DNA from 3 places in the Roseibium sp. FZY0029 genome. Region 1 is predicted to be linked to each of the others. Evidence: riboswitches for the same ligand, from Rfam matches in the RefSeq annotation. Region 1 holds a riboswitch; each other region holds the start of a gene.
What was found. A riboswitch is a leader RNA that binds a small molecule or an ion and turns the genes downstream of it on or off. The one in region 1 is predicted to bind thiamine pyrophosphate.

Region 1 (10,330 bases):
CTTGCCCGTCACGACAAACGGGAAGCAGGCGAGCCGCCGGCAAAATAAACTGCCGTCGCGACATTGCCGCAAATGCGATCTAATCCGGGAAATGTCCGATATGGGTGCGATGTGAGCGGTCAATTGTCACAAGGGTGAGCAGGCCGTTCAGGAGAGCTGGCAAAAAAACTTGCTTTTGGCTCGCAATCTCCGTGCGGAGACTCGCATGAGCAGGGAAACCTGTCTATAGTCCGCGCCGTTTGCCCCGGTCCGGTTGCCGGGGCTTGTCGTGTTGGCATCCCGGACATGTTTCGGAGAGTGCGGAAGCTGCTTCAGGAGAGCAAAGTCTAGATGGCGAATGTGGTTGTTGTCGGTTCGCAATGGGGTGACGAAGGCAAAGGCAAGATTGTCGACTGGTTGTCGGAACAGGCCGATGTCATCGTAAGGTTCCAGGGCGGGCACAATGCCGGTCATACCCTTGTCATCGATGGTGTCAGCTACAAGCTGTCTCTCCTGCCGTCCGGGGTTGCACGTGAAGGGAAGCTTTCGGTGATCGGTAACGGCGTCGTGCTGGATCCGCACGCCCTTGCTGAGGAAGTCGAGCGCCTAAGCAATCAGGGTGTCGTCGTGACACCCGAATCTCTGCGCGTTGCCGAAAACGTGACGCTGATTCTGTCGCTCCACCGCGAACTCGATGCCCTGCGCGAGAATTCCAACACCGGTACGCGCATCGGCACCACCAAGCGCGGTATCGGCCCGGCCTATGAAGACAAGGTTGGCCGCCGCGCCATCCGCCTGATGGACCTGAAGAACCTTGCGACCCTTCCTGCCAAGATCGACCGCTTGCTGACGCACCACAATGCGCTGCGCCGGGGTCTTGGTCAGGACGAGATTTCCGCTCAGGCGATCTACGACGAACTTGCGAGCATCGCCGACAAGGTGCTGCCTTACATGGATAAGGTCTGGTATCTGCTGGACGAGCAGCGCCGCCAGGGCAAGCGGATCCTGTTCGAGGGCGCTCAGGGTGCGCTTCTGGATATCGACCACGGCACCTATCCATTCGTGACCTCGTCCAACACCGTCGCCGGCCAGGCCGCGGCAGGCAGCGGCCTCGGCCCGAATTCGATCAATTACGTGCTCGGCATCACCAAGGCCTACACCACCCGTGTGGGCGAAGGTCCGTTCCCGACCGAACTTAAGGATGAGGTCGGCGAGTTCCTGGGCACGCGCGGTCATGAATTCGGTACCGTGACCGGCCGCCGCCGCCGCTGCGGCTGGTTTGATGCGGTTCTGGTGCGCCAGACCGTGTGCACATCCGGTATCACCGGGATCGCGCTGACCAAGCTGGACGTGCTGGACGGCCTCGACGAAATCAAGATCTGTATCGGCTATGAGCTGGATGGCGAGCGGATCGACTATCTGCCGGCCTCGCAGGGGGCGCAGGAGCGGGTGAAGCCGATTTACGAAAGCCTGCCGGGCTGGAAAGAATCGACCGAAGGGGCCCGGACGTGGGCCGAGCTGCCGGCTCAGGCGATCAAATATGTGCGTCATGTCGAAGAACTGATCGGTGCTCCGGTGGCTCTTCTGTCGACAAGTCCGGAACGGGACGACACAATTCTTGTGCAGAATCCCTTCCAGGATTGAGATATGTGACGTTAAAAGCACATTATTAAGGACTTAGGTTGCGTGCTGCGAATCACTGCATGCAACCGCCCTTCGTTTTCGGCGTTCCATGTGTGTGCCGAAGAGACAAATCTGTGTTAGGAAAAAGGGTACTGCGAGGGTTTCTGTCGCGGCGAGATATTGAAGAAATAGCACCTGTTTTCGAAAAACTTGCTATAAGCCTGAGAATGATACGAAATCTCGGGCCCGCACAACAGATCCTTGCAGTCGGCCGGTAGGCAGGAAGATGGCTGATTACTATTCGATTCTGAAGAAAACGATCGCGTCTTTACCTGAAAACAATGGTGCCGCACGCAGAAGCGTTTACAGCCGTGCGCGCAATGCCATCGTCAATCAGCTCAAAGCCTATGAACCGCCGTTAGCGCCGTCCGAAATCACGGCTGAGCAGTTGCGTCTTGAAGAAGCCATCCGCAAGGTGGAAGCTGAGGCCGCGCGCGAGAGCCTGGGCCTGAGCCCGACGGTTCCGAAGGTTGAGGCGCCAGCCCCCGCGCCGCAGGTTTCCGCGCCACCCGTGACGCCGCCGCAGGCTGAGCCGGTCGCGGAGGCGGCGCCGGATGTGCCTGCCCCGCAGGAGCCGGAAGCAGCTCCCACTCCAGCAGTGGAAACACCTGATCCTTCGCCGCTGAAAGAAACCCTGTCGCAGGCCGAAGCACTTGGCACGGCGGCCAGCCAGGCTGTCCACAACGCCAAGGAAGCTTCCGATCCGAGCGCGGCACCTGTGCGTCAGGAACCCTCGTTCGGTGGGCCGGCACAGGCAGAACCGGCGGATGACAGCCTGTTCGAACCGACGAACGGTGCCGCTGCATCCGTTTCCGTCGATCAGCCGTATCACGGCGATGAGGCACGCAAGCCCAAGGAAGAGCCGGCGCCGAAGAAAAACCGCGACAAACGGTCGAAGCCGAAGGCGTCGGATGCGCTGCGTGGGGATACGTCCGGCAGCCGCACCGTTCCTATTGCGATTGCCGCCGCATTGCTGGTGCTGGTCCTTCTGGGAGCAGGGGCCTATTTCCTGATGCCCGCAGGTGATCAGAGCGCCGATAATGGCAACGTACCTGCCACATCGTCTTCCCCAACAGTTTCGGACAGCGAACCTGTCACCAACACGGAGCCGCCGGTTTCGACTGCTGCCGGAGAAGGCGATGAACCGTCGAAGAACACCGACCGTTTGCTGAATGAAGGCGAAACGGATGTGGTTGCGCCTGATGCTCGTACGGTGACCACAACAACCATTACCGGGCAGGCCGATAGCTCTGAGGCCGATACCCCGGCAGACACTGCGCCCGAGCCTTCACAGCCTTCCATCGTGACGAGCACCGACAACGATCAGGCGCCTGCGATAACAGAAAACCCGGTCGCGGTGCCGGAAGACAACCTGTCGGCTATCTCGCCGGATGACAGTGCGCCTGCTCCGTCTGCTTCGGCGGCTGATTCTTCCGTGCAGCGCTCGATTCTTTATGAAGAGGGTGAAGAGTCCGGTGGCGCCGGCACTGCGGCACAAGGTGCCGTTGTCTGGAGCGTCGAGGAAGAAACCAATCTCGATGGCAAGGCTCTGGCGGTTCTGAGTGCATCGGTCGAAATCCCCGAGCGGGATGTGAAAGTCGACATTCGCATCAAGCCGAATGACGACACCTCCCTGCCAGCCAGCCATCTTGTCGAGATCAAATACGAGTTTCCGGAAAACTTCGCTCCGGGCGATGTCGTCAATGTTCCGGGTCTCGTCATGAAGCCGACTGAAGAGGCCCGCGGCGATGCGCTGATCGGCGCTTCGGTGAAGGTGTCTCCAGGCTTTTTCTGGATCGCCCTGTCCAGCCTGCCGAACGAGCAGCAACGCAATCTGGCCCTGCTGCGTGAACGCGGCTGGATCGACATTCCGATGCTGTATGAAAACGGCAAGCGCGGCATCCTGACCCTTGAGAAGGGAACGGCCGGTGCGGATGCTGTTGAAAAGGCAATTACCTCCTGGCAAGCCGGCTAAGCAATCGTCTCCTGCTTTGAGAATTGGAAGAAGCCGCTTCACAGCGGCTTCTGGCTTTTTTCCGTGGATGCCCGTTCCAACGTCATCCGCGCGGGGTGACCTGCGAGCTGGGATCTGGTTCTGAAAATCTCAATTTTTTCATAAGCTTATCTCTGCGTGCAAGGGCGATGATCTGGTGGTTCTGGTCTTGGGTGCACGTTGAGGTGTGTCCGGCTGGGCGAGGTAAGCCCTTGGAACCTGCCTAAAAACCGTTCCGCAGCCGCTTGCCTTTTTTCCTGACACAAGGCATGTTCCGACTTGGTCCGAGGGGTGTTCCGGTTACCGGAGCTGAGATGGCGTGATGCCGAACCCTTAGAACCTGATCCGGGTCATGCCGGCGAAGGGACGGAATCCTTAGCCTATTCCCGGATCTCCATTGTCATTTTCGGCTTGTCCGAAGACGGGAGATCCTATGCGTATCTGTCTGCGACCGCAGCCCTGGCTGCACATCCGACTGCCGGTATCGGCGCTTGAACCGGCCTGTCAGCCTGTGGTGACCAAGGTGGCCGGATGATGGTTTTCCTGAAAGCTGTCGGCCGGACGGTGTTCGGCCTGCTGCTGACCGTCGCGATCTGGGCGGCCATTGTCCATATCTTCGACACCCAGCACTACATTCTGCCGGGTCCGGACCGGGTGTTTGCAGCTTTCGCCAAACACGCCGGCTTTCTGCTGCATCATGCCGGTATCACCGCCTATGAGACGGTGCTCGGTTTTGTGCTTGGAGCTGCAGCCGGGGCGCTGCTTTCCATTCTCTTGTGGCTGTTTCCGGTTGCTGCAAGGCTGGCCATGCCCCCCATTCTGGTCACGCAGGCCCTGCCTGTCTTTGCCATCGCGCCGATCCTCGTGCTCTGGCTGGGGTTCGGGCTGGCGTCCAAGATCGTCGTTGTCATCCTGGTCATCTTCTTCACGGTCACGTCGACATTTTTCGACGGCCTGCAGCGGCTGGATCCGGGTCTGCACGACCTTGCCCGGCTTTATCGGCTGTCTCGTTTGAAGGAACTCTGGTTCTTCCGTCTGCCGTCGGGCTTGCCGGCATTTGCCTCCGGTTTGCGGGTTGCTGCTGTGTTCGCGCCCATGGGGGCGATCATCGGTGAGTGGGCCGGGGCGAAGGGCGGCCTTGCCTTCATAATGCTTCAAAGCAGCAACCGGATGCAGGCGGACATGATGTTCGCTGCCCTGATCCTTCTGGCAGCCATGGTGCTGATCATGCGTTTTGCCGTGAACCATCTCACCCGACTTCTTGTTCCCTGGCAGACGCTCAGCTAGCTGCCGCTCAACGGAGGACCTCATGAAAAAACAATTCCTGTCTCTTGTTCTCGCGGCCGGCTTGCTGGCGTCGGGCCCGGCGCAGGCCGGTGAAAAACTGACCTTGCTGCTCGACTGGTTCGTAAATCCGGATCACGCGCCGCTGGTTACCGCTCAGACAAAAGGCTTCTTCGAAGCGGAAGGTCTGGACGTTGAGATCATCGAGCCTGCAGATCCTGCAATGCCGCCGAAGCTGGTCGCTGCCGGGCAGGGCGATATTGCGGTCTCCTATCAACCGACGCTTCACGCGCAGATAGACGAGGAGCTGCCGCTGAAATGGATCGGGACACTGGTGGAAACGCCGCTCAATTCGCTCATCGTGCTCAAGGATGGTCCAATTCAGGAGCTGAAGGACCTGAAGGGCAAGAGCATCGGTTTTTCCGTGTCCGGGTTCGAGGATGCGATGCTGGGCCAGATGCTGCAATCGGCGGGATTGACCATTGATGACGTGGAACTGGTCAACGTCAATTTCGCGCTGTCGGGTTCTTTGCTTGCCGGCCAGGTGGATGCGGTGATCGGCGGCTATCGCAATTTCGAGCTGACCCAGCTCGAAATCGAAGGCAAACCGGGCAAGGCCTTCTTTCCGGAAGAAAACGGCGTGCCGATCTTTGATGAGCTGATCTATGTCGTGAACAAGGACGAGACCGACGATCCGCGCTTCGCGAAGTTCCTCGCGGCTGTGGAAGCGGCCACGATCTATCTGAGCAATCATCCGGAAGAATCCTGGAATGCGTTCATAGAGGCATATCCGAACCTCAACGACGAGCTGAACAGACGGGCCTGGTTCGACACGCTGCCGCGCTTCGCCAAGCGCCCGGCGGCACTCGACGCAGGCCGCTATCAGCGTTTTGCCGAGTTCATGGCCGAAGCTGGCCTGATCAGCAAAGTCGTGCCGGTGGAAAGCTATACAGCCGAGATCCGCTAATCCAATCAGTTCACGTAAAAGAAAAGCGCCGGAGGTTGGCTCCGGCGCTTGTTTGTTTTCTAGGTTACCTGGCTCAGGCGGCAGGCTGGTCCATGGTGCGGGCGCTGTTGCGCACGGCCTTCTGAACCTTCTCGAAGGCGCGGACCTCGATCTGGCGAACGCGTTCACGGCTGACACCAAATTCACCGGAAAGGTCTTCCAGCGTCATCGGATCTTCCGACAGGCGGCGCGCTTCGAAGATGCGCCGCTCGCGTTCGTTGAGCACGTCCATGGCGTCGTTCAGCATCTTGCGACGCATGTCCAGCTCTTCCTGGTTGGCAAGCAGGGTTTCCTGGCTCTCGCTTTCATCAACAAGCCAGTCCTGCCACTCGCCCGCGTCTGCTTCCGCGCGCACAGGCGCGTTCAGGCTGGCATCACCACCCAGACGGCGGTTCATGGATACCACTTCCTCCTCGGACACTCCGAGTTTGGTAGCGATTTCCGATACCTGGTGCGGCTTCAGATCGCCTTCGTCCAGCGCCTGGATCTTGCCCTTGAGGCGACGCAGGTTGAAGAACAGGCGTTTCTGGTTGGCCGTGGTCCCCATTTTAACGAGAGACCATGAGCGCAGGATGTATTCCTGAATAGCTGCCTTGATCCACCACATGGCATAGGTCGCGAGCCGGAAACCCTTGTCCGGTTCAAAGCGCTTGACCGCTTGCATCAGGCCGACATTGCCTTCGGAGACGACTTCTCCGATCGGCAGGCCATAGCCGCGGTAACCCATGGCAATCTTGGCGACGAGGCGTAGATGGGAATTGACCAGGCGTTCGGCTGCTTCAGGATCCTCATGCTCTTTGTAGCGCTTGGCGAGCATGTACTCTTCCTGCGGCTGAAGCATCGGAAACTTGCGGATCTCGTCCAGGTATCGGCTGAGGCCGCCTTCCCCTGCTGTAAGCGTCGGAACGTTTTGGGCCATATCATGCACCCCCTTTCGTCAAGTTTGCGTCGCCTTCCTCCCGCTGCCCCGCAGTGATACGCAAGCAAGCCATTTGGGAGGGAAGTCGGACGCACAATCGTGTCCGTACAGGCACACAAGATAGCCTAATATAGGTCGAAATTCGGCGAATGCATGGTCAGAAAACGAAAACGAATCCTAAAATTTTTGTAATCCGGACAAAAGTTTTGCGAAATCGGCCGGGTAAGGGCTCTCAAAGCGCAAGGTTTTACCGTTTACGGGGTGCTCGAAAGCCAACAGGCCGGCATGCAGCGCCTGGCGGTGAAAACCGTTCACGAGGCTCTTGAGCGGCTCTTCCAGACGGTTGGCCTTGGTCTTGAAACCCGACCCGTAATCGTCGTCTCCGATCAGCGGGTGGCCGATGTGGGCCATGTGAACGCGGATCTGGTGGGTACGGCCGGTTTCAAGGCGGCACTCCAGCAACGAGGCGAGGGCGGGCTGCTCGGCATTGCCGAAGCGCTCCTTCACCTGCCAGTGGGTAATGGCGTGGCGGCCAGAGGTCTTGACGACCGCGATCTTCTGCCGGTTGGCCTGCGACCGGGCCAGATTGGCATTGATCGTGCCCTTCAGGCCGGAGGGTGCGCCCCAGACCAGAGCGGAATAGGCGCGTTCCAGCGGACCTGTGCGGCCGTGGTCGGCGAACTGGGCGGCCAGGCCCTTGTGCGCCTGGTCGGTTTTGGCGACGACCAGCAATCCGGACGTATCCTTGTCGATCCGGTGGACGATGCCCGGACGTTTGACGCCGCCGATGCCCGAAAGGCTGTCGCCACAGTGGTGGATCAACGCATTGACGAGTGTGCCTGTCCAGTTGCCTGCACCCGGATGCACGACAAGACCGGCCGGTTTGTCCACGACGATGAGGTGTTCGTCCTCAAAGACGACCGTGACGGGGATATCCTCACCCTTGGGCTCGGGGTCCTCGGCCTGCGGCAAAGTGAGGGTCAGGGCATCGCCTTCATTGACCCGGTATTTCGGCTCCACTATTTTCGCGCCGCCGACGGTGACGTCCCCGGACTTGATCAGGGACTGGATCCTGTTGCGGCTAAGGGCTTCCAGATGAGCCGCCAGCACCGCATCCAGCCGTTTCCCGGCATCGGCTGCATCAACTGTTAAACTGAAATCCTGGTCCAGACCGGCCGGATACTCGAGGGAATTGTCTGTCATGTCACAACCTGATTATCGGGATGAGGGGCCGGGTGAAAAGCCGCTTGATCCTGCGGCCGAACGCATCCAGGCCAAGCTGAAGCGTCTGCTGCTCGGCTCGTCCCTCGTCATGATCGCCGGCTTTATCGCTGTCTTTGCAGCAATTCTCTACAAGATCAACTCCAATACGACCGATGTTTCCGCCGATCAATATGCCGCGACGGTGGCAGTTGGTGCTGACGCGGAGATACTGCAGGCAAACATCTCCGATGGTCTGCTGATGGTTCTGGTGCGCGAAGGCAGCAAGACCGCCTTGCTGCGCTTCGATCCTGTCACGGGAAAACAATTGGGCCGTACGGATTTTGTCGCGCGCTGACGCAGCGTCGAGCCTGAGCGGCCGGGTTATGAACAGGCATGTGACAAAAAAATGAAAATTAGGGCTTGCGTCTTTTCCAATGCAGCCTTATACGCACGGTCCTCGGCTTGAGGCAGTGAGCTTCTCAAGCCCCGCGCGCCCATCGTCTAGCGGTCTAGGACGCCGCCCTTTCACGGCGGAAACACGGGTTCGAGTCCCGTTGGGCGTGCCATTTTTCCCCAAGGCACGAACAGCATATTCACACCTTGCACACAGGGTTCTCCACCCATTTGTGCACAGGTTTTGCACGCCCCGAAGGCTGATCAGCTGCTGGTGGTGTCTTCCTGTTGTCCGGTCTCGATCAGTTCGACCTCGGCCTCCTGCGCAATCTGTGCGAAGTCCGGTGAGGGGCAATAATCGGTCACAAAGGTGCTGACCTGGCGCAGATGCCCGACACGAACCGGGGCGGTGCGCTCGAACTTGGTGCTGTCGGCCGCCAGAATGACGTGCCGGGCATTGTCCATGATGGTCTTGGTGACCTTCACTTCCCGATAGTCATAGTCGAGAAGCGAGCCGTCCGGGTCGATTGCAGAAGCACCGATGACCGCGAAATCCACCTTGAACTGACGCATGAAATCGACCGCCGCCTCGCCGACGATGCCACCGTCGGAGTGGCGCAGCACTCCGCCGGCGATAACCACCTCGATCTGCGAATAGCCGCGCATCAGGCTGGCAACGTTGATGTTGTTAGTGATCACCATCAGGCCGCGATGCTGCAGCAGCGCCTGCGCAACGGCTTCAGTGGTGGTGCCGATGTTGATGAAGATCGACGCGTTGTCGGGGATGAGGGAGGCGACCTTCTCGCCAATGTCCGCTTTTTCCCGGCTGGAGATGATCCTGCGCGCCTCATAGCCGACGTTCTCGATGCCGGACGACAGCAGGGCTCCGCCATGTGTGCGTGCCAGCAGGCGCCGGTCGCACAGCTCGTTCAGGTCCTTGCGGATGGTCTGCGGACTGACGTCGAAGCGTCGGGCGAGATCGTCGACGCTGACGCGGCCCATTTGCCGGGCGAGTTCCAGAATGGCGTTGTGGCGTTCGATCAACATGTACCGCAGGCTCGATTGAGTGAAAAACGGCTGGGCCACCCTGCGTCAGCAGGCTGCAAACGCAGGAAAGGGGGATCAGCAGGTCAGCTTCACTGGATTTTCAGATGAGTGTCCATAAGACTAGATGACCGGAGCGGACCGGTCAGATCAAGCCACATCTTTCTTTTTTTGTTTCGCGGCTTTCGTTTTCCGGTCGCTGTCTTGTGCGGCTCCGGCGCCTGCCGACCTGGTTTCCTCTTCCGGTTTGGACTTGATCCGGTTGGAGGCGACGATCCTGCTCACCAGAGCCTCGGCGGCGTTGGCGATATTTGCGGACTTGGACTGGGCCTGACCCGGAGCCTGCTCTTCATCCCTTGCCTCTTTCGACGCAGGAGCTTCTGCGGACGAAGCCTTTGGCCTGTTTCCGCCTGACGGAGCAGTGTCGGCCGAACCGGACACAACGGCCTCCGCAGCAACAGATGCGCTGCGCGGGGCGAGGGGCGCTTTCGGCATTGCAGAAGCGGTTGTTCCGGAAGGCGTCAGATCCGGGGTCTCCTGACCGGTCAGCTTTTCTGCGAGCGCTCGGAAGTCGCGGCGCAGATCCATAAGGGCAGGAACCGACGCCAGGTCTTTTTGCAGTTTCGCCATCTGCGCGGTGATACGCCGTAGGGCACGATCCTTTTCGGCGGCGTCCGCCTGATAGCGGGTAGCATCGCCGGAAAGCTTCTCCAGCTTGGCATCAAGATGCTTCTGACGCTCGCTTTCAGGGAACCTGGCGGCATCCAGCATCAGCGACAGGCGGGTGACTTCCGCCTGGGCGGATACATAATTGGATTCCGTATCG
Region 2 (10,330 bases), on a different contig from region 1:
GGGTTAGCGACAGCCGGATTTCCGGATAGGTCGGACATGGCAAGGTTGTGAATTCCTGAGGGGTCAGGAATTCCACCCGCACGCCGATCTTTTCCAGTTCCTCGGCCGTCCGCTCCAATGAGCGAACCACACCGTTTATCTGGGGATGCCAGGCATCCGTCACAATCAGAATGGAACTCATGCGGCGACCGGCGCTTCCTTGGCTTTCGCCGGCACGGCCTCCACCTGGGTACGGTCCACCCATCGGATCACCTCAAATGTTCCATCGTGGTGCTCGGCAACAGCAGTGCAGCTTTCCACCCAGTCACCCGTGTTGATGTAGTGAATGCCATCCAGATCACGATCCGCAGCATGGTGAATATGACCGCAGATGACCCCATCGACACCTTGCCGGCGTGCCTCGTCGGACAGAGCCTCTTCGAAACGGCCGATGAAACTCACCGCATTCTTGACCTTGAGTTTGGCCCAGGCGGACAGCGACCAGTAGGTCAGCCCAAGACGGCGGCGCAGCATGTTGACCCAGGTGTTGATGCCGAGCGCGGTGACATAGGCCTTGTCGCCAAAGAACGCCAGCCACTTGGCATGGCGGATCACCACATCGAACTGATCGCCGTGTATGACCAGATAGCGTTTGCCGTTGGCGGCCTCGTGAACGATGCTGTCGGTCACTTCGACACCGCCGAAATGGGTACCGAGGAAACTGCGCAGAAACTCGTCGTGATTTCCCGGAATGTAGATGATGCGCGCGCCCTTACGCCCCTTGCGCAAGATTTTCTGCACGACGTCGTTGTGAAGCTGTGGCCAGTACCACGACCGCCTCAGACGCCAGCCATCGGCAATGTCGCCGACCAGATAGATGGTCTCGGCTTCATTATCCTTCAGAAAATCCAGCAGCATCTCCGCCTGACAACCGCGCGTGCCAAGATGGACGTCGGAAATAAACAAGGCCCGGTAATGCCGCGATGCCTCAGCGGTAGACATAGCACTTCTCCAAATTCCCTTTGGAGCGCTTTAGACGCGATTCAAGTATCACTATTATGACAAATGGCAGGACTTCCCCGGTAGCGGTTGTTTTCAAGCCTAATGATTAACGTCGGCGGTTTCCGGAAAAAAAAGCGACGCTCAGCCCTCCTGCCGGTTCGCCAGTACCTGCCGGTTACCGGCTGCTCTTCCGCCGGCCTGTGGGCATTTGACAGCACCCGGTTTTGCCAGCCACAAAGCCTATCCAAATTGCAGCAAGGAGATCGCTCATGGACCTCGGCCTCAAGGGCAAAAAGGCAATCATCTGTGCGTCGAGCCGCGGCCTCGGCAAGGGCTGCGCGCAAGCGCTGGCGGAAGCCGGATGCGACATCGTCCTGAACGGGCGCAACGAAACGGTTCTGGAAGAAACCCGCTCGCAGCTTCAGAACCTCTATGGCGTGAGCGTTGCCGCGATCGCAGCCGATGTCTCCACCAGAGAAGGTCAGGAGCAGCTTCTGACCGCCTGCCCGAACCCCGATATCCTGGTCAACAACAATGGTGGCCCGCCCCGGCGCGACTATTCCGAGCTGGACCGTGAGGCACTTCTGGAAGGCGTGGTGCAGAACTTCGTCACCCCCATCGAGCTCATCCAGGCGGTCGTTCCGGGAATGAAGGACCGCGGTTTCGGCCGGATCGTCAACATCACCTCGCTTTCGGTGAAGATGCCGATCGAAGGGCTTGATCTGTCCAGCGGAGCACGAGCGGGTCTCACGGCGTTCCTGGCCGGTGTCTGCCGTCAGCTGGCGCCCCATGGTGTAACAGTCAACAACCTTCTGCCCGGCAAGATGGACACCGACAGGCTGAAGGGCGGCTTTGAGCGCGCCGCGCAGCAGAGCGGAAAAAGCGTCGAGGATGTTCGCGCGGCACAGGCTGCCGAAATTCCGGCGAGACGCTTCGGCACGGCAGAGGAATTCGGCCAGACCTGTGCGTTCCTGTGCTCCCGCCACGCCGGCTACATCACCGGCCAGAACATCCTGATGGACGGCGGGCTCTATCCGGCAGCCTTTTAAAGCCGGCGAAATAGCAAAAGGCCGGAGCATTTGCCCTGGCCTTTCACAAACTGCGTACCAGTCTAATCAGAATTTGTAACGCAACGCGGCGGAGATGATGTTGACGCTGCTGTCGACATCCCCCGAATAGGTACCGAATGCCGCGTTGTAGTCCTGGTGATTGGAATCGATGTTAATATCGGTCGATTCCGGAATGATATGCGTGTAGCCGAGATCAAACGCCAGGTGCTCGTTGAAGGTGTAGCTGGCACCAGCCGATAGCCACCAACGGTTATTGTCAGGCAGACGCGTGGAGCGGATCTTTTCGTCGATTGGCGAGATTTCGTAGCCGACACCACCCCGGAAGGTCAGCTTGTCGTTGAAGTCGTATTCGCCGCCCAGCGAGAAGAACCAGCCATCATCATAATTGAAGTTCAGGACAGTAGCCGTCGTTCCCGTCGCATCGTTGATGGCCCGTGGTGACTTCAACCGGCTCCAGTTAGTCCATTCAACCGTTCCGAGAACGCGGATCTTGTCCGTGATCTTCTGTTTCGCGGACAGGTTGATCATGTCCGGCGTGACAACGCCCAGGCTGATTGCGGTCGTGACACCACCGGCAAACAGGTCGCCGTCAAGATCATGACCAACGCCGGATCGATAACCGAGGCCTATTTCCGTACCTTCGAACGGCCGCACCGTCAGACCGGCCGTCACACCAAAGCCGATATCATCACCGGAAATCTGGTTGGAACGGGGGAAGCCCGCACCGGACGTGGCGTCGGCGGACTTCAGCGACACATCCAGGTATTGAGCCTGGATACCGATTGCGATCGCGAACATGTCGTTGATCTGAAGCGCGACAGACGGGTTAACGTTCAACGAGAACACGGAAGACGAACGCGAATAGAACTGCGCCGCCCAGTTCTGCTCCGGTTTGGTCGACAAGCCGAAGGGTGCGTTGATACCAACACCGAAAATCAGCTTGTCGTTCAGCCTGTAGGCTGCGTAGGAAGCTGGAATATAGGCATCGGACGCAATATCACCACTGCCGACCGAAGACGTGCCGAGGAACCCGCCTGACAACGTTCCGTTGATGTCTGAGCTCGGAAAGAGCCCCGTATTATGTGCTTCGATGGTCAGGCCCTGCTGAGCGCCGATAAGCGACGCGGGGTTCCAGTACATCGAAGAAATCGAGCCGCCGGACGTCCCATACCCGGCAAATGACATGCCCTGAAAATACGAGCTCTGTTCTCTCAGCGCGAACCCGCCTGCGAACGCTGAATTTGCAACCATTGATAGAACCACAGCTGTAGAAGCAAGTAGAACTGATTTCTTGTTTACCCACGGCATTAAGTTTCCTCCCATCCCCTGGCCCCCGGATGTTTCATGACTAACTGAGACAGGATTTTAGGAGAACGCGGATCGTTTCAACCGAATAATTACGTCAGTCCGGCGGGCAATTTTTCATGCTGCAATGCGAAATACGCGCCATTTTTTGTCGCAAATGCTATCGGGAGCTTCGAAACTCTTCAAAACAGACAAGTTCAAAGTGTGTTCGTTATCGAACCGACACACTTTCAAACATTTGCCCAAAAAACAGGCAGTCAGAATGTCAGTTTCCGATAACGTAATTTAGCATTGAATCGTTGCGGCTTTGCCACAGATCTCGCAACGGAATGTGGATGGCTTGTAGGACAAATCCCTTGGTATTCCTTGGTAAAAACACCAATCAGCTTTCCATGCGGAAACCGGACGGGCCGTATGCATGCTCGCGGTTTCCGGCCTTAAAAACTCATTTTGTCAGGAAGTTTCCCGGCGGATGGCGCCTTCGTTTCGCTTGGAAACGGTCCATTACCAGCCCAGCGGATTCAAACCCCGAACCGGTCGGTTGCAAGGTTTCGCAAAGAGACCGTCTGCGGACGTTGCCATGATGCAATCCGCAGCCGGCGGCAGGTCTAACCGTCCCGGGCTTCCATGAACTTGCGCATGGCAACGTCGCTCCAGGGAGCCAGACGGGCCCGGGCAGCCAGGTGACTGTCGTAGATCCTCTGGCTGAGCGCATCCTTGCTCGCGAATTCCGCCAGCACCTCGGCGGAGGTCACTCGCAGCGCCTCCAGCACATCATCCGGATAGGGACGGACAACGACGCCGTCTTCCTCCTGCAACAGCTGCAGCGCGCCCGCATTTTCCCAATCGCTTTCGGCAAGCGACCGGCCGTTTTCGGCTTTGCAGGCTTCCAGAATGATCGCGCGAAGGTCTTCCGGCAGACCTTCCAGCGCGACCTTGTTGAAGATCGCTTCGCCGGTACCGTTCGGCTCATGAAACCCGGGCGTGTAGTAGGACTTGGCAGCTTTCTGGAAACCCATCGCGCGGTCCGACCATGGCCCCAGGAATTCCGTGGCATCCAGCACCCCGCTGTCCAGCGCCTGGAACAGCTCGCCGGGTGGCAGACTGATAGGCGTTGCCCCGAGCCTGCGCATCACCTCGCCACCAAGCCCCGGCATGCGGATCTTCAGCCCCTTGAGATCGTCCAGCGTGTTGATCTCGCGCTTGAACCAGCCCCCCATCTGGACGCCGGTGTTGCCGGCCATGACCGGGCGCAGTCCGAAGGGGGCATAAAGCTCGTCCCAAAGCGCCTGGCCGCCCCCCTGCTCAATCCAGGTGATGTGTTCATGCGGCAGCAGGCCGAAAGGGATCGCGGTGAAATAGACCGAGGCCGGGATCTTGCCCTGCCAGAAAAACGAGGCCGTATGCGCCATCTGCGCCGTGCCCGCGGAAACTGCCTCGAACACGCCCAGAGCCGGCACCAATTCACCGGCGGCAAAAAGCCGGACGCGCAGTCGGCCGCCGGACATCAGCTCGATCCTGTCCGCAATACGCTGTGCGGTCATCCCGGGCCCCGGCAGGTTCTTCGGCCAGGATGTCACCATCTTCCATTCCAGCGTCGCCTGCTCCTGCGCCAGCGCTGGGGTGGCCAATGCACTGGCTCCGGCGGCTGCGGAAGCCCCCAGAAGTTGGCGTCGGCTCATCCGTCCAGTTTCGGTCTTTGGCTGACGGGTCATCTCACTTGCTCCAGAACGCGTGGAAATGATGAACAGGGCCGTGACCACTGCCGATGTGCAATTCATCGGCGGCAGCGATTGCGGCCTGAATATAGGATTTGGCAGACCGTACAGCCGCTTCCATGTCCTGCCCCTTGGCGAGGCCAGCGGCAACGGCCGATGACAGCGTGCAACCGGTGCCGTGCGTGTTGTCGGTTTTGACCCTGTCGGACCGGAGCCAGATCGCATTGCCTTCACGGTCGAGCAGAAGGTCAGCACTTTGCTCGCCGGCCCCGTGCCCGCCCTTGAGCAGAACCGCGTTGGCTCCAAGGCCGAGCAGCCGCTCAGCCTGCTCGTGCATCTGAGTTTCGTCAGCCGCCACATCGCCCTGCAACATGCGTGCGGCTTCATGCAGGTTCGGCGTCACGATGTCGGCCAGTGGCAGCAACAGGCTGATCAAGGTGTCCACGGCACTGTCCGCCAACAGGGGATCCCCGGACGCGGCCACCATCACCGGGTCGAGCACCACTTTGCCCGTCTCAAGCGTCTGCAACCCTTCCGCCACCGCCTCAATCGTATCGACGCGCGACAGCATACCGATCTTGGTTGCCTTGACGGCAAGGTCGGTGAAAACTGCCGTCATCTGGGCCCGTATGAAGTCCGGCGGCACATCGTGAATGGCGCTGACACCCAGCGTGTTCTGCGCGGTGAGCGCCGCAATGACGCTGGCGCCATAGACACCATTGGCGGAAAAGGTCTTGAGATCGGCCTGAATCCCGGCTCCGCCGCCGGAATCCGATCCTGCAATGGTCACCGCGATTGCGGTCATGAGAGCCTCCTGGAGAAGATGGACGACTAGCGCGCGTCAGCCGGTTTTGAGACGGGCTTCAATGTCGCGGTCGGTCAGGGAATAAAGCGCGTCGAGCAATTCCGGCACCAGACTACCCGGCCCGCCTGCTCGGCCGGCGGCAATTTCACCGGCAATGTTGAAGACGGACAGCCCGCAGGCCGCTGCCAGCGCCCGGTCGTTTTCGACGCTCAGGAACGCAGCCAGAACCGCCCCCCCGGCGCAGCCGGTGGCCGTCACGCGGGACATCAGCGGATCGCCGTTGCGCAACAGAAAATCCTCGCCGCGGCTTTCGATCCTGTCTTCCGGCCCCGTGACGGCAAACACCGTTCCGGCCTCGATCAACGCATCGACATCCGCCCTTTCCGGCAGGAGGGCGGCAAGTTCTTCCGAATTGAGCCGCACCAGATCCGGCTTCAGGTCCAAAAGCTCACGCGCATAGGCGCAGCGCACGGGCGACCGGTTGACGAAAACCGGATCAACACAAATCGGCCGGCCGGCCTTCCTTGCAGCGTCCATGGCAAGCGGAATGGCCAAGCGGCGTTCCTCGTCGAGCGTGCCGAGGTTCACCAGAAGTGCATCGGCGCCGCCAGCAAAGGCGGCAACTTCCTCCCGCGCGATGGTCATGGAGGGGACGGCACCGAGCGCCAGCAGCACATTGGCGGTGAAGCTCTGCGCAACGGCATTGGTGATGGTGTGAACGCGCGGTGCTTTCTGCCGGACCCGTTCCAGAAGGGAGAAGACCAATTCGGCGCTGAGCGCCTGCGTGGATGCGGCAACGGACAAGCTCATGACGGCTCTCCTTTTAAAGAAAGCCCGTTGCCGGTCTTCCGGATAGGACGTGTTGTGGAAAATGGTTCGTGCATCATGATCTCAAATCCCTCCGCCGGTATCAGCCGGATCAGGTTCAAGGAGTTGGCAGGCGGCCTCTCAGCCCGGTCCTGGATGGCCGGGCACCCCCATGAGATGTTTGCACTGCTAACAAGCTGGCAGCGCGATTGCAAGACCCGGCCTGTGCAGGGCAGCTACTCCGCAATTGACTGGCGCAAGGAGATGGGCGATGTCCTAGTCTGCTTTTCGTGAATCTGTCGCCCGGCCTTTTTTCGAAACCGAACGGTCCGGTGAACGGTTCTGGTGACACGCTCACCCACTTCAAACACCAACTGCCCGGAGCATCCCATGGTACCGTTTTTCGTGATGATCAAATGCCAGTTGGGCAAGACCTATCAGGTTGCCGATGCAATTGCCGACGCGGAAATTGCATCCGAAGTCTATTCCACCTCCGGCGATTACGATCTTCTGGTGAAATTCTATGTCGAGGATGGTTCTGACATCGGCCATTTCGTGAACGAGAAGGTCCACCCGATCGACGGTATTCAGGACACCAAGACCATCATTACCTTCAAGGCCTTCTAAGGCCAGACCCGGACAATTTCCATGAAACTCATTAAATCCGCAGCGCTTTGCCTGAGCCTTGCTCTTGCGCCTCTCAGCACCACCGCATCCGCGCAAGGCATGCCGCCTGAGCAGATCAAGCAGATCCTGGATCTGACCAAGGCCAACTGGGTGTCCTTCCGCGACTGGCAGGGCCAGGAGCTAATCTATTTCACCCACCTGGAATCCTGGAAATGCGGCATCGACTATGTCTTCTACGGGCTGAACGATGGCCCGATTGATCAGGAATGGCAGCTGGACGCCTGCGACCCCGACAACCCGAACGTCGTGCTCAAAGACAAACCCTACCTGGAACTTCCCGCCGGTTCGGCCCAGTCGATCAACGTGCAGCTCATCTTCAAGGACGGCACCAAGAGCGCAGTCGAGCGGTTCGAGTACAAGCCGCAGTAAGGCTGAATTAAGAAACCACCCGTATTCGCCGTCATTCAGGACAAGCGCGGTGAAGCTGCGCGCAGATCCGGAATCCAGCGCATCAGCGTGAGCGGAGCGAACTCTTTTCTCTTCGCGTAATGCCGCGCCAAAGGCGCGAAATAAGTCTGGATTCCGGATCAGCGCTCGGCTTCGCCTCATTTGTCCGGAATGACTCAGGAAAGGCAGCGTCGCCTGCCCTCTTGTCTCTCCCTCCTCACGAACGCGAAGGCGAAGACGCCCGGCGGGCCTTGGTGCGGTCCAGACCGAGCTTGTGTTCGCGGTATATGACGAAGATACCCGCGGCAATCACGATCAGCGCCCCGACCACCACCGCAGGCAGCGGTGTTTCATTGAACACCACCCAGCCGACAATGATCGCCCACAGCATGTTGACATAGTCGAATGGGGCAATGGTTGAGGCGTCGGCGTAACGGTAGCTCTGCGTGAGCAGGATCTGGCCGACACCACCGGCAAGACCGATCAGCAGAAGCAACCCGGCTGTCGGCAGATCCGGCACGATCCAGGCCTGTCCGGGCAGCAAAAGCCCGAGCGGCAGGGTGAGCAGTGACAAAATGGAAGACATGCCGGCGAACCAGGTCACGATGGTCGACGTGCGCTCCGTCTCGCACAATTTGCGCACGGTGATCATGGCAAGTGCCGCAAAGCCCGCACCGGTAAGGCCGATCAACGCACCGATCATCGAATCGTTGTCCAGTTCCGCATCCCCAAGGTGCGGCGACAGCACCACCAGAATGCCGACAAAGCCGACACAGACTGCGCTCCAGCGGTAGACCCGCACTTTTTCGCCAAGAAGAAAGAACGCCAGCACCACCACGAAAAGCGGCGAGGCAAAGCCGATGGCCGTCGCATCCGGCAGAGGCAACAGCGAGAGCGCGGTGAAGCCACAGACCATTGCCGTCAGCCCGACGGACGCCCGGGTAAGATGCCCAAGCGGATTGGCCGTTCTGAAGGCAAGCCCCAGCTCCCGGCGCATCGCCACCATGATCAGTACCGGAAACAGACCGAAGAAATTGCGTGCGAACACCAGTTCGCCGATAGGCACCGTCTCGGCCGCGATCTTCAGCGCCGTTGCCATGACGAAAAACACCATGGTGGACGCAACTTTCAGGGATATTCCGATAAGAGGTGCCTGCCGGGTCATCCCGGTGGGCGCCGGAGGTCCGGAGAAACGGGACTTCTGGCTCAAGAACGCCATGACAACTTCCAGGCCCGGCTTTTCAAAGATAAATCCCACGGTGTACCGGTCCAAAAACCGTGGGAAGAACCAGTGCGACTGGCCCTTCGAGTGCAGTGGATCAAGAATTGTCCCGCGTACAGGATGCGCGTAGGCGGGAATGAGGTGAAGGGCCTACAGTATTTGATCAAACGAGGCTTACGGCAAGCCCACTTGCAGGAAATTTGCCGCACGCTCAAAAGACCGGCGGCAATTCTTCATGTGGGGCGTTCCGCGCCCGAACTTCAGCCTCAAAGCCGGGATTCTTTTTCCGCCACGATCCTCGCCAGTTCTTCCGGCGACATTCTCTCGTGCTCGGCAATCGAGACCTCAAAACCCTTCAGACGTTTGTAGATGGACAGAAGCTCGATGATCGTCGTCCAGGAGTTGACCAGATACTGGAACGAATTCGACACCTGGCCGAAGGCGGTCAGGATCTGTTGCAGGATACCGTAGGTGATCGCGCCGGAGACAATCGTGGGAACGAGAATGAAATAGGTGAACAGGTTATCCGCCTGGAGATAGATGCCTCTGGCCAGATTGAAGTAGAGGTAGTGGCGATAGAGCCGGAAATAGTTCTTGCGAACGTTGGCAAATAGTTCCGCCAGCGTGATCGGCTGCGCCCTGTGCTCGTAGTCCTCTCCGTAGACCAGCTCCTTACGATAGGCCGCCTCGACGCGCTGGTTATGAAACTCCAGCCCCGGCAGCTTGATACCGACGAGCGCCAGCAGACCCGTCCCGAACAGCGACCACAAGATCGCCGCGGTGAACAGCGGGGCCGGAATGGCACCGACGATCGGCAGTTCGGAGACGTAACTCGACAGCGACAGCAACACGGGCAGGAAGGCAATCAACGTCATGACGGAGTCGATCATCGCGACGCCAAGCCCTTCCATGATCGCGGCAAAACGCATCGTATCTTCCTGGATACGCTGCGAGGCACCTTCGATATGGCGAACCTTGGACCACTTTTCGACATAGTAATCGTTCATCGCCGTACGCCATCTGAAGACGTAGTGGCTCACGAAAAACCGGGTAAAGACATAAAGAACCACCTGAAACGCCACGATTTGCACGAACACAATCATGAGCGAATAGAAGTCCAGCGCCGTGACACCCTTGTCGCCTGGCAGCGCGTTCTGAAGCGTATCGCCGAACGGCCTGCGCCAGTTGTTGATGGCGACCGACACCTGCACCGAATAATAGGTCGAGAAGATGATCGCGGACGATCCCCAGACGGACCAGACCTGCCAGCGATGGTTTCTGGCAAACACCCACCAGAAGCCACCGAAAAGAACCGTACAGATGAAGTAGTAACAGTAGAACCAGATGA
Region 3 (10,330 bases), on a different contig from region 1:
AACCCATGACCCGGCCTGCAGCAAGAGCGACACGCGGCAATTTGGCAAGGCCTGGCAAGCTCATCGAAAAAATTTCCGGTAGCCCCATGACCACAAGTATGAGCCCAACAGCCAAAGCTGCCGTCAGCGCGCCGCGACCGACTTCCAGAAGACAGACAAGAAGAATGGCTGCAAGGAACAACTGGCCAAGAAGTGTCGAGCCCGCTGTCAGTTTGCTGGTCCGGAGATCTTCGGCCTCCTGGGCTTCCGCGAGGCGTCTTTCTGCGGCAAGTACCGTCACGGCCGCAGCTTCCAGCCCGCCATAGATCGCCAAATCCCGACGCCCCGCAGCCAGATCAGCCGCCCGAAGCCGCATGGCATCAAGCGCCGCATCCGTGCGGCGGGCGTTTTTGGTATCTGACCGGACGAAAGTCCAGATAGCCAGGCAGCCCCAGGCAGATATGAAAACAGCGCCAGTGACCAGAAGAAGCGGAGAGATGCTGCTCCAGACCAGAAGCAGCGAGACTGCAACGACGAGCGCCATCACCAGGGGAACAACCAGCCGCAGATAAACGGTATCGAGGACGGCGATATCGAGCGTCAGGCGGTTGAGCAGCAATCCAGTTCTACGCCCCTCGCTCGTCCTCTGTGCCATGGACGCAAACAGCCTGTTCCTGAACCCGGTCAGAAAACGAAACGTCGCATCATGGGTCAAGACGCGCTCACCGTAACGGCCCGCCGTGCGGATAATCGCAAAGGCGCGAATGAGAGCGCTTGGTGCGAATATGTTGAGAAACGCACCACTAAGCCCGGCAATTGCGGCCGCCGTGATGAACCAGCCCGAGACCCCAAGCAGCAAAAGCCCGGCAGCCACAGGCAGCAGGGCGACGAAAATACCGAGCCAGAAATAAAAGCGGTCGTACCGGTGCTGGGTGCGGATGATGTGCCAGACAGACTTCACGCGAGGGCCCTCCCCCCGGCGACCGCGCCTTCCGATTTCAGATCGATCCGCCGTGTGGCGATTTGCCGAAGCCCCTTGTCATGTGTGGCGATGATTGAGGTGCGCCCGTTACAAAGTGTCTGCAGACCGCTTATGACATCAGCCGCCGTTTCCTCATCGAGTGAGGCAGTCGGCTCGTCCGCCAGCAAGAGGACGGCATCCTTTCGCATGGCCGCCCGCGCCAACGCAACCCGGCGGATCTCGCCAACCGAGAGGCCGAAGCCATCTTCCCCCAAAGGCGTTTCAAGGCCGCGCGGTAGTCGCTGAACAAGTGTTTCAGCACCCGCAAGTCGCAGTGCCTGCCACAGATCGTCTTCGGTGACCGCTGCAGGTGTATCAACGGCCTTCAAGAGGTTTGCCCGCAGACTGCCGTGAAACAGACGTGGAGACTGGCCGAGCCAGATGACTTTTCGGCGCAGCACTGCAGCCAGCGCATATGCGGGAGCATCATCCACCAGGATTTCACCGGAATCTGGCTCGTGAAATCCGAGTATTCCGTCAATCAAGGTGGTCTTGCCGCTGCCGCTCGGTCCCTCGAGCAGAAGCGTTTCAGCAGGTTTGATTGCCAGACTGAAATCCTTGAAGACGTCTCTTTGCTGGTGAGAAATGCAGACAGACCTGAACTCAATTGCCGGCGGGTCCGAAAGCTGACGAGCGTCGGCTTTTTCGTAGGTACCTGCACCAAGCGAAAGCGGCTTGGGATTGTCTTCTGCCGGGAAAAGCGTCGCCAGTCTCTCCCGGGCGGCAAGTCCACCTGCGCGGTCGTGATAGGCTGCTGCATAGGCGCGCAAGGGCGCGAAGAACTCCGGTGCGAGCAGGAGAATGAAAAGGCCTTGTGCAAAGGTGAGAGGCTCGCCCCAGGTGCCAGCCTGGATGTCCCCCAACAGCGAAAAGCCGACATAGACTGCGCAAAAGGCAATGCCGAGCGCAGAAAACAGCTCCAGCACGGTCGAGGACAGGAATGCGATCTTCAGAACGCGCATGGTTCCGGTCCTGAAGCGTTCGCCGGCGTCGCCGATTTGCCGCTGTGTTCGCTCGATTGCGCCGAACAGCATCAGTGTTTCAAGTCCCTTGATCCTGTCCAGAAGACTGCCGCTCAATCGCACCAGTTCCTCCTGCTGCCTCTCGCTCGCCGCCTTTGCGCGCAGACCGATCAGCGCCATGAAAACCGGAATGAGCGGCCCGCAGACAATCAGGATCAGCGCGCCCAACCAACTGAAAACAGCACTCGCTGCCACGATCCCAAGGGGCACAAGGCGCAAGCGCAGTTTCTGCGGTTCGAAGTTCCGATAATAAGGTCCAAGCAGATCGACCTGTTCGGTGACGTGTGCGGCAAAGGCTCCGGAAGATGGAAACGCTGCCGACGGTGACCGCGTGGCCGCAATGGAGAGAAGATCACCGCGTGCCCTGCTCTGGATCGCACGAGCAGTCTGCCGGGCTACCGTTTCGGCGCGGTTTTGCAGAAATACTCTCAATAGTGCGACAAGGGCTATGCCGGCGGCGGCCAGCAACGCCGGCAAAGTGAGATCGCTCTCGGCACTAAGGCTCGCGTCAGCAGCGGAAAAAATTGCTGGAAGCGGTCCAAGCGCCCAGGAAATCAATCCAGCCTGGGCGATCCACAGCAGATCGGATACGGCAAGAATCTTGCCGGCCCGCTTGAGGCGGCGGCTTTCTGCCTCGTTCGGCCAGCCGAAAGCAGCCGCGGTTCCGCGGCCCTGCCCCACATCCTCAGCCACTTTCCCGATCTTTTCCTTTTTCGTTTTCATCGGGCGTTTAGTGTCGCTCTCCCATTACAAATGCAAGGGACACATTGCCACGGCGCACCCCGGTTTGCCATGTCGGATCCACGCCTTTGCCTGCCAATTTACAGTGCCGCAGCAGAAGAACCGCGACGACCCACGCCTGTCTGGCGAATTCAGCCATCGAAACGGGCTGCAGTTGCCGCAAAACAGAAACGCTCCCGGCGGTGACCGGGAGCGTTTTACCGAACATGTGCTCGATTGATTTTATTTCATCGTCGGAATGACGAACTCAGCACCATCCTTCAGGCCTGACGGCCAGCGGGACGTCACGGTCTTGGTGCGGGTGTAGAACTTGAACCCGTCCGGACCATGCTGGTTGAGATCGCCAAAGCCGGATTTCTTCCAGCCGCCGAAGGTGTGGTAGGCGAGCGGCACCGGGATCGGCACGTTGATGCCGACCATGCCGATGTTGATGCGGGACGCGAAGTCACGAGCGGTATCGCCGTCACGGGTGAAGATTGCTGTGCCGTTGCCGTATTCGTGGCTGAGCGGCAGTTCGAGAGCTTCCTCGTAGTTTTCCGCACGAACCACGGACAGAACCGGACCGAAGATTTCGGTCTTGTAGATTTCCATGTCCTTGGTGACGTTGTCGAACAGGCAGCCGCCCATGAAAAAGCCGTTCTCATAGCCCTGCATGGAGAAGTCACGGCCATCGACAACCAGCTTTGCGCCTTCCTTGACGCCCTGATCGACAAGACCCTTCACGCGGGCCAGTGCTTCCTTGGTGACCAGCGGACCGAAGTCGACATCGTTGCCTGCCGTGTAAGGCCCGATCTTCAGTGCTTCCACTTTCGGCGCAAGCTTCTCGATCAAGGCGTTGGCAGTGCTCTCGCCAACCGGCACGGCAACGGAAACGGCCATGCAGCGCTCGCCAGCTGCGCCGTAACCGGCACCGATCAGCGCATCGGCAGCCTGGTCGAGGTCGGCATCCGGCATGATGATCATGTGGTTCTTGGCACCGCCGAAGCACTGGGCCCGTTTGCCGGACGCAGTTGCACGAGCATAAACATACTGGGCAATCGGTGTTGAGCCGACGAAGCCGACAGCCTGGATGGTTTCATCGTCCAGGATCGCATCCACCGCGCTCTTGTCGCCGTTGACGACGTTAAGAACACCTTCCGGCAGACCGGCCTCGATCATAAGTTCGGCCAGCATGATCGGCACGGACGGGTCACGCTCGGACGGCTTCAGGATGAAAGAGTTACCGCAAGCGATCGCCGGGCAGAATTTCCACATCGGAATCATGGCAGGGAAGTTGAACGGCGTGATACCGGCAACGACGCCGAGCGGCTGACGCATGGAGTACATGTCGATGCCCGGACCTGCGCCTTCGGAGAATTCACCTTTCAGAAGATGCGGCGCACCGATGCAGAACTCGGCAACTTCGAGACCGCGAATAACGTCGCCCTTGGCATCCGGCAGCGTTTTGCCGTGTTCGCGGGAAAGCGCTTCGGCCAGCTTGTCCATGTCGCGGTTCAGAAGATCGACGAACTTCATCATCACGCGGGCGCGGCGCTGCGGGTTGGTGGCTGCCCAGGCAGGCTGTGCGGCGGCGGCGTTGGCGATTGCCGCATCCATTTCTTCCTGGCTGGCCAGGGCGACCTGCGCTTCTACTTCACCGGTTGCCGGATTAAAGACGTCTGCATAGCGGCCGGAGGTTCCCTCCACGTGTTTGCCGCCGATAAAATGACCGATCTTCCGCATGTCGCGTTTCTCCCAATATGTTCTGACACCAGCCAGAAAGGTTTTCTGGCCAATGTCCGAGGTGATTTCTTTTTGACGTTTATTTTTGCCGCAAACAAGAACCAGAACTCCGGACCCGTTGTGCGTTTTTTAAAGTTATGTCAATTAAAGTCCAATCAGCGTTTGAAATGAACGATAGGTCCAATAGCCCTCAGTTGTCATCCCGGCATGAGCGCGGCAATGAGCCCGTGCAGAGCACCCCGTGAGGACATCTTCTGATTTTTTCGCTCACCCGGCTGGTAACAACCAGAGCAAGGCGATCAACGCGAGAAGCAATCTGCATGAACTGGGACGACATCCGCATCTTTCTCGCAATCGCGCGAACGGGACAGATACTGGCCGCAGCGCGCCGCCTCGGCCTCAACCACGCCACCGTCGCCCGCAGACTAACGAACCTTGAGGACAGCGTCGGCACACGTCTGTTCGACAGGTCGACGTCCGGCTGTCTTCTGACCGAAGCGGGCAACCGGTTTTTCGACAGGGCAGAACGGATCGAAGCCGAGGCGGTTGCGGCGGAAGCGGATCTCACAAACGACACGCCGGAAATTACGGGAACCGTGCGCATCGGCGCGCCCGACGGCTTCGGTGTTGCATATCTTGCCCCTCGCCTCGGAAAACTGACGGAGAAGCATCCGGGCCTGACGGTGCAGCTCGTGCCCGTGCCGCGATCCTTCTCCCTGTCCCGCCGCGAGGCCGATATCGCCGTGACGATAGACCGGCCGGAAACCGGCCGACTCTTTGCCGGCAAGCTTGTCGACTATTCCCTCGGCCTATACGCCTCGAAAGCCTATCTGGAACGCCGAGGCACGCCAGTTATCGCACACGACCTTACCGCCCACGATCTGATTGGATACGTGGAAGACCTGCTTTACTCGCCGTCGCTGAATTACGGCACCGAAATCCTGAAAGACTGGACTGCACGCTTTGAAATCGCCTCTGCGCTCGGCCAGACCGAAGCCGTGCGCTCCGGAGCAGGTATTGGAATCCTCCACGATTTTATCGCGCGCGATGACAGTGGTCTTGTCGCTGTTTTGCCGAACATAAAGCTTCACCGCGCCTACTGGATGGTCACGCATGAAAGCTCGCGCCCGCTCCGCCATGTTGCGGTGGCACAAGACTTTCTGCGCGATCAGGTCGCGCGCGATAGAGCTATCTTCAGCTAGGCAACCAAACCGAAAAGCGGGCCTGCTACCGCCAGCGCTGCGTCGCCTCAATCCATTCCCTCGTGCGCGCTTCCGGATCGGCATTGCGCGTGATGTCAGTGGCGACGGCCGCGATATCCGCGCCATTCTCAAACACACCAGGCAGACGCTCCGGGTTGAGGCCGCCAATGGCCACCAGGGGTAGACTGCCGATCTGCTGCCTCCAGCGGCCGATCTTCTCAACGCCTTGCGGGGCCCATTTGAGCTCTTTCAGGATTGTCGGATAGACGGGGCCGAGGGCGACATAATCGGGCTCGGTAGAAAGAGCTGTCTGCAGTTCTTCGCCGTCGTGGGTCGACACTCCAAGCTTCAAGCCTGCCTTGCGAATGGCTGCGACATCAGCCGCGGCAAGGTCTTCCTGACCAAGATGGACAAAATCACACCCCTCCTCGATTGCAAGCTGCCAATAGTCGTTGACGACAAGTTGGCAGCCATGTTTCACGCAAACGCTCCTGGAAGCCGCGATTTCCTTGCGCAGGATATCATCGCTCACGTCCTTGATGCGTAGCTGAACCAGTTTGATGCCAAGCGGCACCAGCCGTTCGATCCAGTCGGAACTGTCAACGATGGGATAAAAGGGATCGAGTTTCATTCAAAAACCGCCATTCCGAGTACCGGAGTAGAAGGAACCGCCATGTCACGAGGTTCCAGGGGTTGGGCTTCGTAGGCCAGTCGACCGGCCTCGATTGCCATCGCAAATGACCTTGCCATGGCGACAGGATCACCGGCCTTCGCTACGGCCGTGTTCAGCAGCACCGCATCAAAGCCGAGTTCAAGTACAGTGGCCGCGTGAGACGGCCGGCCAAGACCGGCATCCACGACAAGAGGAACGCCACTGAAATGACTGCGGTAAGAACGAAGGGCATCCGGATTGACCGGCCCTTTCGCTGAACCGATCGGCGCGCACCAGGGCATCAACACCTGGCAGCCTGCCTCAAGCAGCCGTTCACCGACCACAATATCGTCCGTCGTATAAGGAAACACCTCGAAGCCGTCATCGCTCAGGATGCGTGACGCCTCCACAAGGCCAAAGACATCCGGCTGCAGGCTGTCGTGATGGCCGATCACTTCCAGCTTGATCCAGTCGGTTCCAAAAAGGTCCCGCGCCATCCTTGCGGTGGTAACCGCTTCCTTCACCGAGTGACACCCGGCGGTGTTGGGCAGCACCTTGACGTTCAATTCCCGGATTCGGTCCCAGAACCGCCCACCTGTGCCATTTCCGGCCGTTTCTCGCCGGAGAGACACGGTCAGAATTTCTGCACCCGATGCCCTTACCGCATCCGCCAGGATTTGCGGTGAAGGATATTGCGCCGTTCCGAGCAGAAAACGCGATGCGAACGTTTCCCCATAAACTTCAAACATGATCGTCAGCCTCCCTGCATTGGTGACAGGATCTCGATCCGGTCGCCCGCCTCAAGGACACAAGCGCTCCGTTCTTCCGCACACACGAGTTCGCCGTTGCGCGCCGTGGCCAGGAACTCATGGTCATAGGCCAGTTCATGCAGAAGGGCAGCCAGCGTCGCGCTGGCAACTTCCTGAGGTTCGCCGTTAATGGTTAGCTTCAAGGGACTTCTCCTGAAGATGTTGCACGATCCTGTCTGCTGCCTCGATGGCAAAATGCGGGGCAAGCAGGAAGCCGTGCCGGTAAAATCCGTTCAGTGACAACGTGTTGCCGGAAAGCGTGACGCGAGGGAGATTGTCGGGATAGGCCGGGCGCAGGCCCGCCCCGGTTTCGATGATCTTTGCCTCCGCAAAGCCAGGATGCAGGCTGTAGGCGGCATTGAGGAGTTCCATGGTCGACCGAACACTGACCGCCTCCCGGTCGCCGGTTTCAATCATGGTCGCCCCGACCATGAAGACCCCGATGTCACGCGGCACGACATAGACCGGGATGCGCGGGTGCAGAAAACGCACAGGCCGCGAAAGTGAGACATCCGGCGCGTGGAGCAGCAGCATTTCACCGCGAACGGGCCGCAGGTGCGGATCGGGCGCAGCCATGCCGGTACAATCGGCGACAAGATCGGGCGCCGAAGCAAAGTGCTCGGTCTCGAAACTGGCCTCTGCACCGCTCTCAGACACTTTTGCCAGCAACGCCGTGAGAGCTTGCCGCGGATCGAGATGGGCTTCTCCGGCAAAATGAAGTCCCTTTGCAAATCGGCCCGCAAGGTCCGGCTCGAGTGCGCCCAGCGCTTCACTGTCGAGCCATGTAAAGCCGCTGGTCCGAGAGGCAAACCGGTTGAGTTCACCAGCATCGCGCGGCGCGGCAACAACCAGCGTGCCATTGTGCCGGACGTGCCCCGGCAGAACCTTGCTCCACCAGCCAATGGAGGCTTGCCCGAGCCGCAGAACATCCTCTTCGGCACTTTCCCGCTCGCACCAAGGCGCCAGCATACCGCCAGCAAGCCAGGAGGCACTGGCGGTAAGATCCTTGTGTTTTTCCAGCAACTCCACCCGCACACCACGCGAGACAAGCTCTTGTGCCAGAGCCAGACCGGCAACTCCGGCCCCTTTGATACCGACCTTCATCCCGCCTCTCCTGCCAGGGAGGACGTCAGTCGTTCGCCATCTCGGAATGTCTGGTAGACCGCCTGCATTCAACGAATCTCCGCAAGGACCGGAACAGGCCCCGCATTTCGGACAGTCAGCTTGGAAAGGTGGCCGGGGTGGTCGCATTGCCGTGGCAACCGCAGTTGGCCGAGAACACCTTCCCTTCGCCAGCATGACCTGGATCAGGTTCGTCGGGTCCCTGCACTGCGCAGTCGCGCCAGCAGTATCTCAGCCTCTTCTAGAGGCACCCCGGGTGAGCCCCTTTTGTGCCGCTCGTTAGGTGCAACTGTCAAGAGACCGGATAGATCTTCAGTCTCGCTCCCGACAGTCCGCCAGAAACTCATTGACCTCGGCAAGAGACCGGAGGCGATAGACTGTCAGATGCTTCGGAGGATCACTGTAGATGCGCTCCAACTTGGCTCTGGCCGAGTGTCTGGTTCGCCATATGAACTTCAGGAAATCAACCGTCTGCCAGTTGAACTGCTCCGGGCAGCCTTCCGCCAGATCAGGACGGCTTTGCCCATTGTATTTCACCGACCGTTTCAGCACTCGAAATATGCGGCGCATAACCGGGACATCGAGCCAGATGAAAGTGTCGGCACGTTCAACTCGCTCCGCATAGGTGCTTGAATGACCGCCCTCGAAGATCCACGCATCCTTCAAATGGACCTCATGCGTCAGACGGTCTTTCTCTTCTCGCGTCCGTTCGTTCCAACCGGAGCGGTAATGGATCTTGTCCATATGGTAGATGGGCAATCCGGTTTTCCGGCCAAGGGCAACGGCAAGCGTGCTTTTTCCCGAGCCCGGGCCGCCTACGATCATCACGCGTTTCATGTCGCACCAAACAAAAGCAAGTAAGGAAGGGCCGGTCGTTATACAGATTGTGCAGGGGATGAAAACCCGAAACAGACTGTTCAATGGACACTTCCGCTTCTCGGTGCCTATCTAACCTGCAAGACGAACTATTCTGTGATGGAGAGGCAGATGAGCTGGTTGAATTGCCCCGATCCCGTGGCGGGAAATGCTGCAAGCTGTGACCCGATAGAAACGATCATCGTTCCGCGAACGTCCGATCTCGGCGGATTTTCGGTGAGGCGCGCTCTGCCCTCCGCCAGGAGACGGATGGTTGGTCCGTTCATCTTCTTCGACCAGATGGGACCTGCAGAGTTGCTGGTTGGCGGCGGCATCGACGTGCGCCCTCATCCCCATATCGGTCTGGCGACAGTGACCTATCTCTTTGAAGGCGAGATGTACCATCGTGACAGCCTCGGAACGGAGATCGCGATTGCGCCCGGTGCCCTGAACTGGATGAGCGCGGGCAAGGGCATCGTGCATTCAGAACGTGAGCGTCCGGAACGATTGCAGGAAAAACGCCCCCTTTTCGGCCTGCAGAGCTGGGTTGCCCTGCCCAAACATCTGGAAGAGACTGACCCGACCTTCCAGCATCACGGCACTGAGGAACAGCCCGAGTTTTCCGACAAGGGCGCTTCGGTCAAGCTCATCGCTGGGGAGCTCTATGGCCACAAGGCACCGGTGAAGACAGCCTCCGACATGTTCTATGCAGATATCACGCTGGAACCGGGAGCCAGGATCCCGCTGGATGCCGGTTGGGAAGAACGTGGCCTTTACACTGTCTCTGGCCAGATCACCATCGCGGGCCAGAGTTTTGATCCGGCCCAGCTGTTGGTGTTCAAGCCGGGCGATCATCTGGTGATTGAAAACACCTCGCCCCTGCCCGCCCGTTTTGTGGTGCTTGGCGGGGAACCGATGGATGGCCGGCGTTATATCTGGTGGAACTTCGTGTCTTCATCAAAGGAACGCATTGAGCAGGCCAAGGAAGACTGGCGGCTGGGACGGTTCGATACGGTTCCCGGCGACGCGGAGGAATTCATTCCCCTGCCGGAGCGTTCGGGGCCTTGACGCTCCAGCCGCTCTCAAGAGGCGGCGCTTTTTCAAACCGGTCGGCGGGCCGGATCAGGTCCGGCTCGCCAAAGTCGAGAATGATATTGAGCCGCTGGCTTGCCAGCGGATCCCCTGTCAGCTTGGGATCTTCCGGC

Region 2: another riboswitch for thiamine pyrophosphate. It lies ahead of V1T76_RS07255 (hydroxyethylthiazole kinase); the one in region 1 lies ahead of V1T76_RS20345 (ABC transporter permease).
Region 3: another riboswitch for thiamine pyrophosphate. It lies ahead of thiO (glycine oxidase ThiO); the one in region 1 lies ahead of V1T76_RS20345 (ABC transporter permease).

What each region holds. Positions count from the first base shown of each region.
Region 1 is NZ_JAZDVZ010000007.1:157,452-167,781, reverse strand. Features, by position in the region: gene V1T76_RS20360 (MFS transporter) at 1-48, shown strand, start outside; gene V1T76_RS20355 (adenylosuccinate synthase) at 331-1,623, shown strand; gene V1T76_RS20350 (hypothetical protein) at 1,889-3,637, shown strand; TPP riboswitch at 3,933-4,039, shown strand; gene V1T76_RS20345 (ABC transporter permease) at 4,187-4,942, shown strand; gene V1T76_RS20340 (ABC transporter substrate-binding protein) at 4,965-5,906, shown strand; gene rpoH (RNA polymerase sigma factor RpoH) at 5,980-6,864, opposite strand; gene V1T76_RS20330 (RluA family pseudouridine synthase) at 7,042-8,067, opposite strand; gene V1T76_RS20325 (hypothetical protein) at 8,066-8,422, shown strand; tRNA gene V1T76_RS20320 (tRNA-Glu) at 8,558-8,633, shown strand; gene V1T76_RS20315 (DeoR/GlpR family DNA-binding transcription regulator) at 8,725-9,507, opposite strand; gene V1T76_RS20310 (hypothetical protein) at 9,655-10,330, opposite strand, start outside.
Region 2 is NZ_JAZDVZ010000002.1:583,904-594,233, forward strand. Features, by position in the region: gene V1T76_RS07225 (glycosyltransferase family 4 protein) at 1-181, opposite strand, end outside; gene V1T76_RS07230 (UDP-2,3-diacylglucosamine diphosphatase) at 178-981, opposite strand; gene V1T76_RS07235 (SDR family oxidoreductase) at 1,251-2,030, shown strand; gene V1T76_RS07240 (OmpP1/FadL family transporter) at 2,097-3,302, opposite strand; gene V1T76_RS07245 (TRAP transporter substrate-binding protein) at 3,965-5,071, opposite strand; gene thiD (bifunctional hydroxymethylpyrimidine kinase/phosphomethylpyrimidine kinase) at 5,073-5,879, opposite strand; gene V1T76_RS07255 (hydroxyethylthiazole kinase) at 5,916-6,689, opposite strand; TPP riboswitch at 6,758-6,868, opposite strand; gene V1T76_RS07260 (Lrp/AsnC ligand binding domain-containing protein) at 7,077-7,313, shown strand; gene V1T76_RS07265 (hypothetical protein) at 7,335-7,742, shown strand; gene V1T76_RS07270 (DMT family transporter) at 7,978-8,979, opposite strand; gene sbmA (peptide antibiotic transporter SbmA) at 9,249-10,330, opposite strand, start outside.
Region 3 is NZ_JAZDVZ010000003.1:261,400-271,729, forward strand. Features, by position in the region: gene cydC (thiol reductant ABC exporter subunit CydC) at 1-940, opposite strand, end outside; gene cydD (thiol reductant ABC exporter subunit CydD) at 937-2,745, opposite strand; gene V1T76_RS09610 (CoA-acylating methylmalonate-semialdehyde dehydrogenase) at 2,986-4,485, opposite strand; gene V1T76_RS09615 (LysR family transcriptional regulator) at 4,806-5,687, shown strand; gene V1T76_RS09620 (thiamine phosphate synthase) at 5,713-6,318, opposite strand; gene V1T76_RS09625 (thiazole synthase) at 6,315-7,088, opposite strand; gene thiS (sulfur carrier protein ThiS) at 7,094-7,291, opposite strand; gene thiO (glycine oxidase ThiO) at 7,275-8,252, opposite strand; TPP riboswitch at 8,415-8,535, opposite strand; gene V1T76_RS09640 (DNA topology modulation protein FlaR) at 8,583-9,107, opposite strand; gene V1T76_RS09645 (pirin family protein) at 9,258-10,193, shown strand; gene V1T76_RS09650 (DUF6030 family protein) at 10,162-10,330, opposite strand, start outside.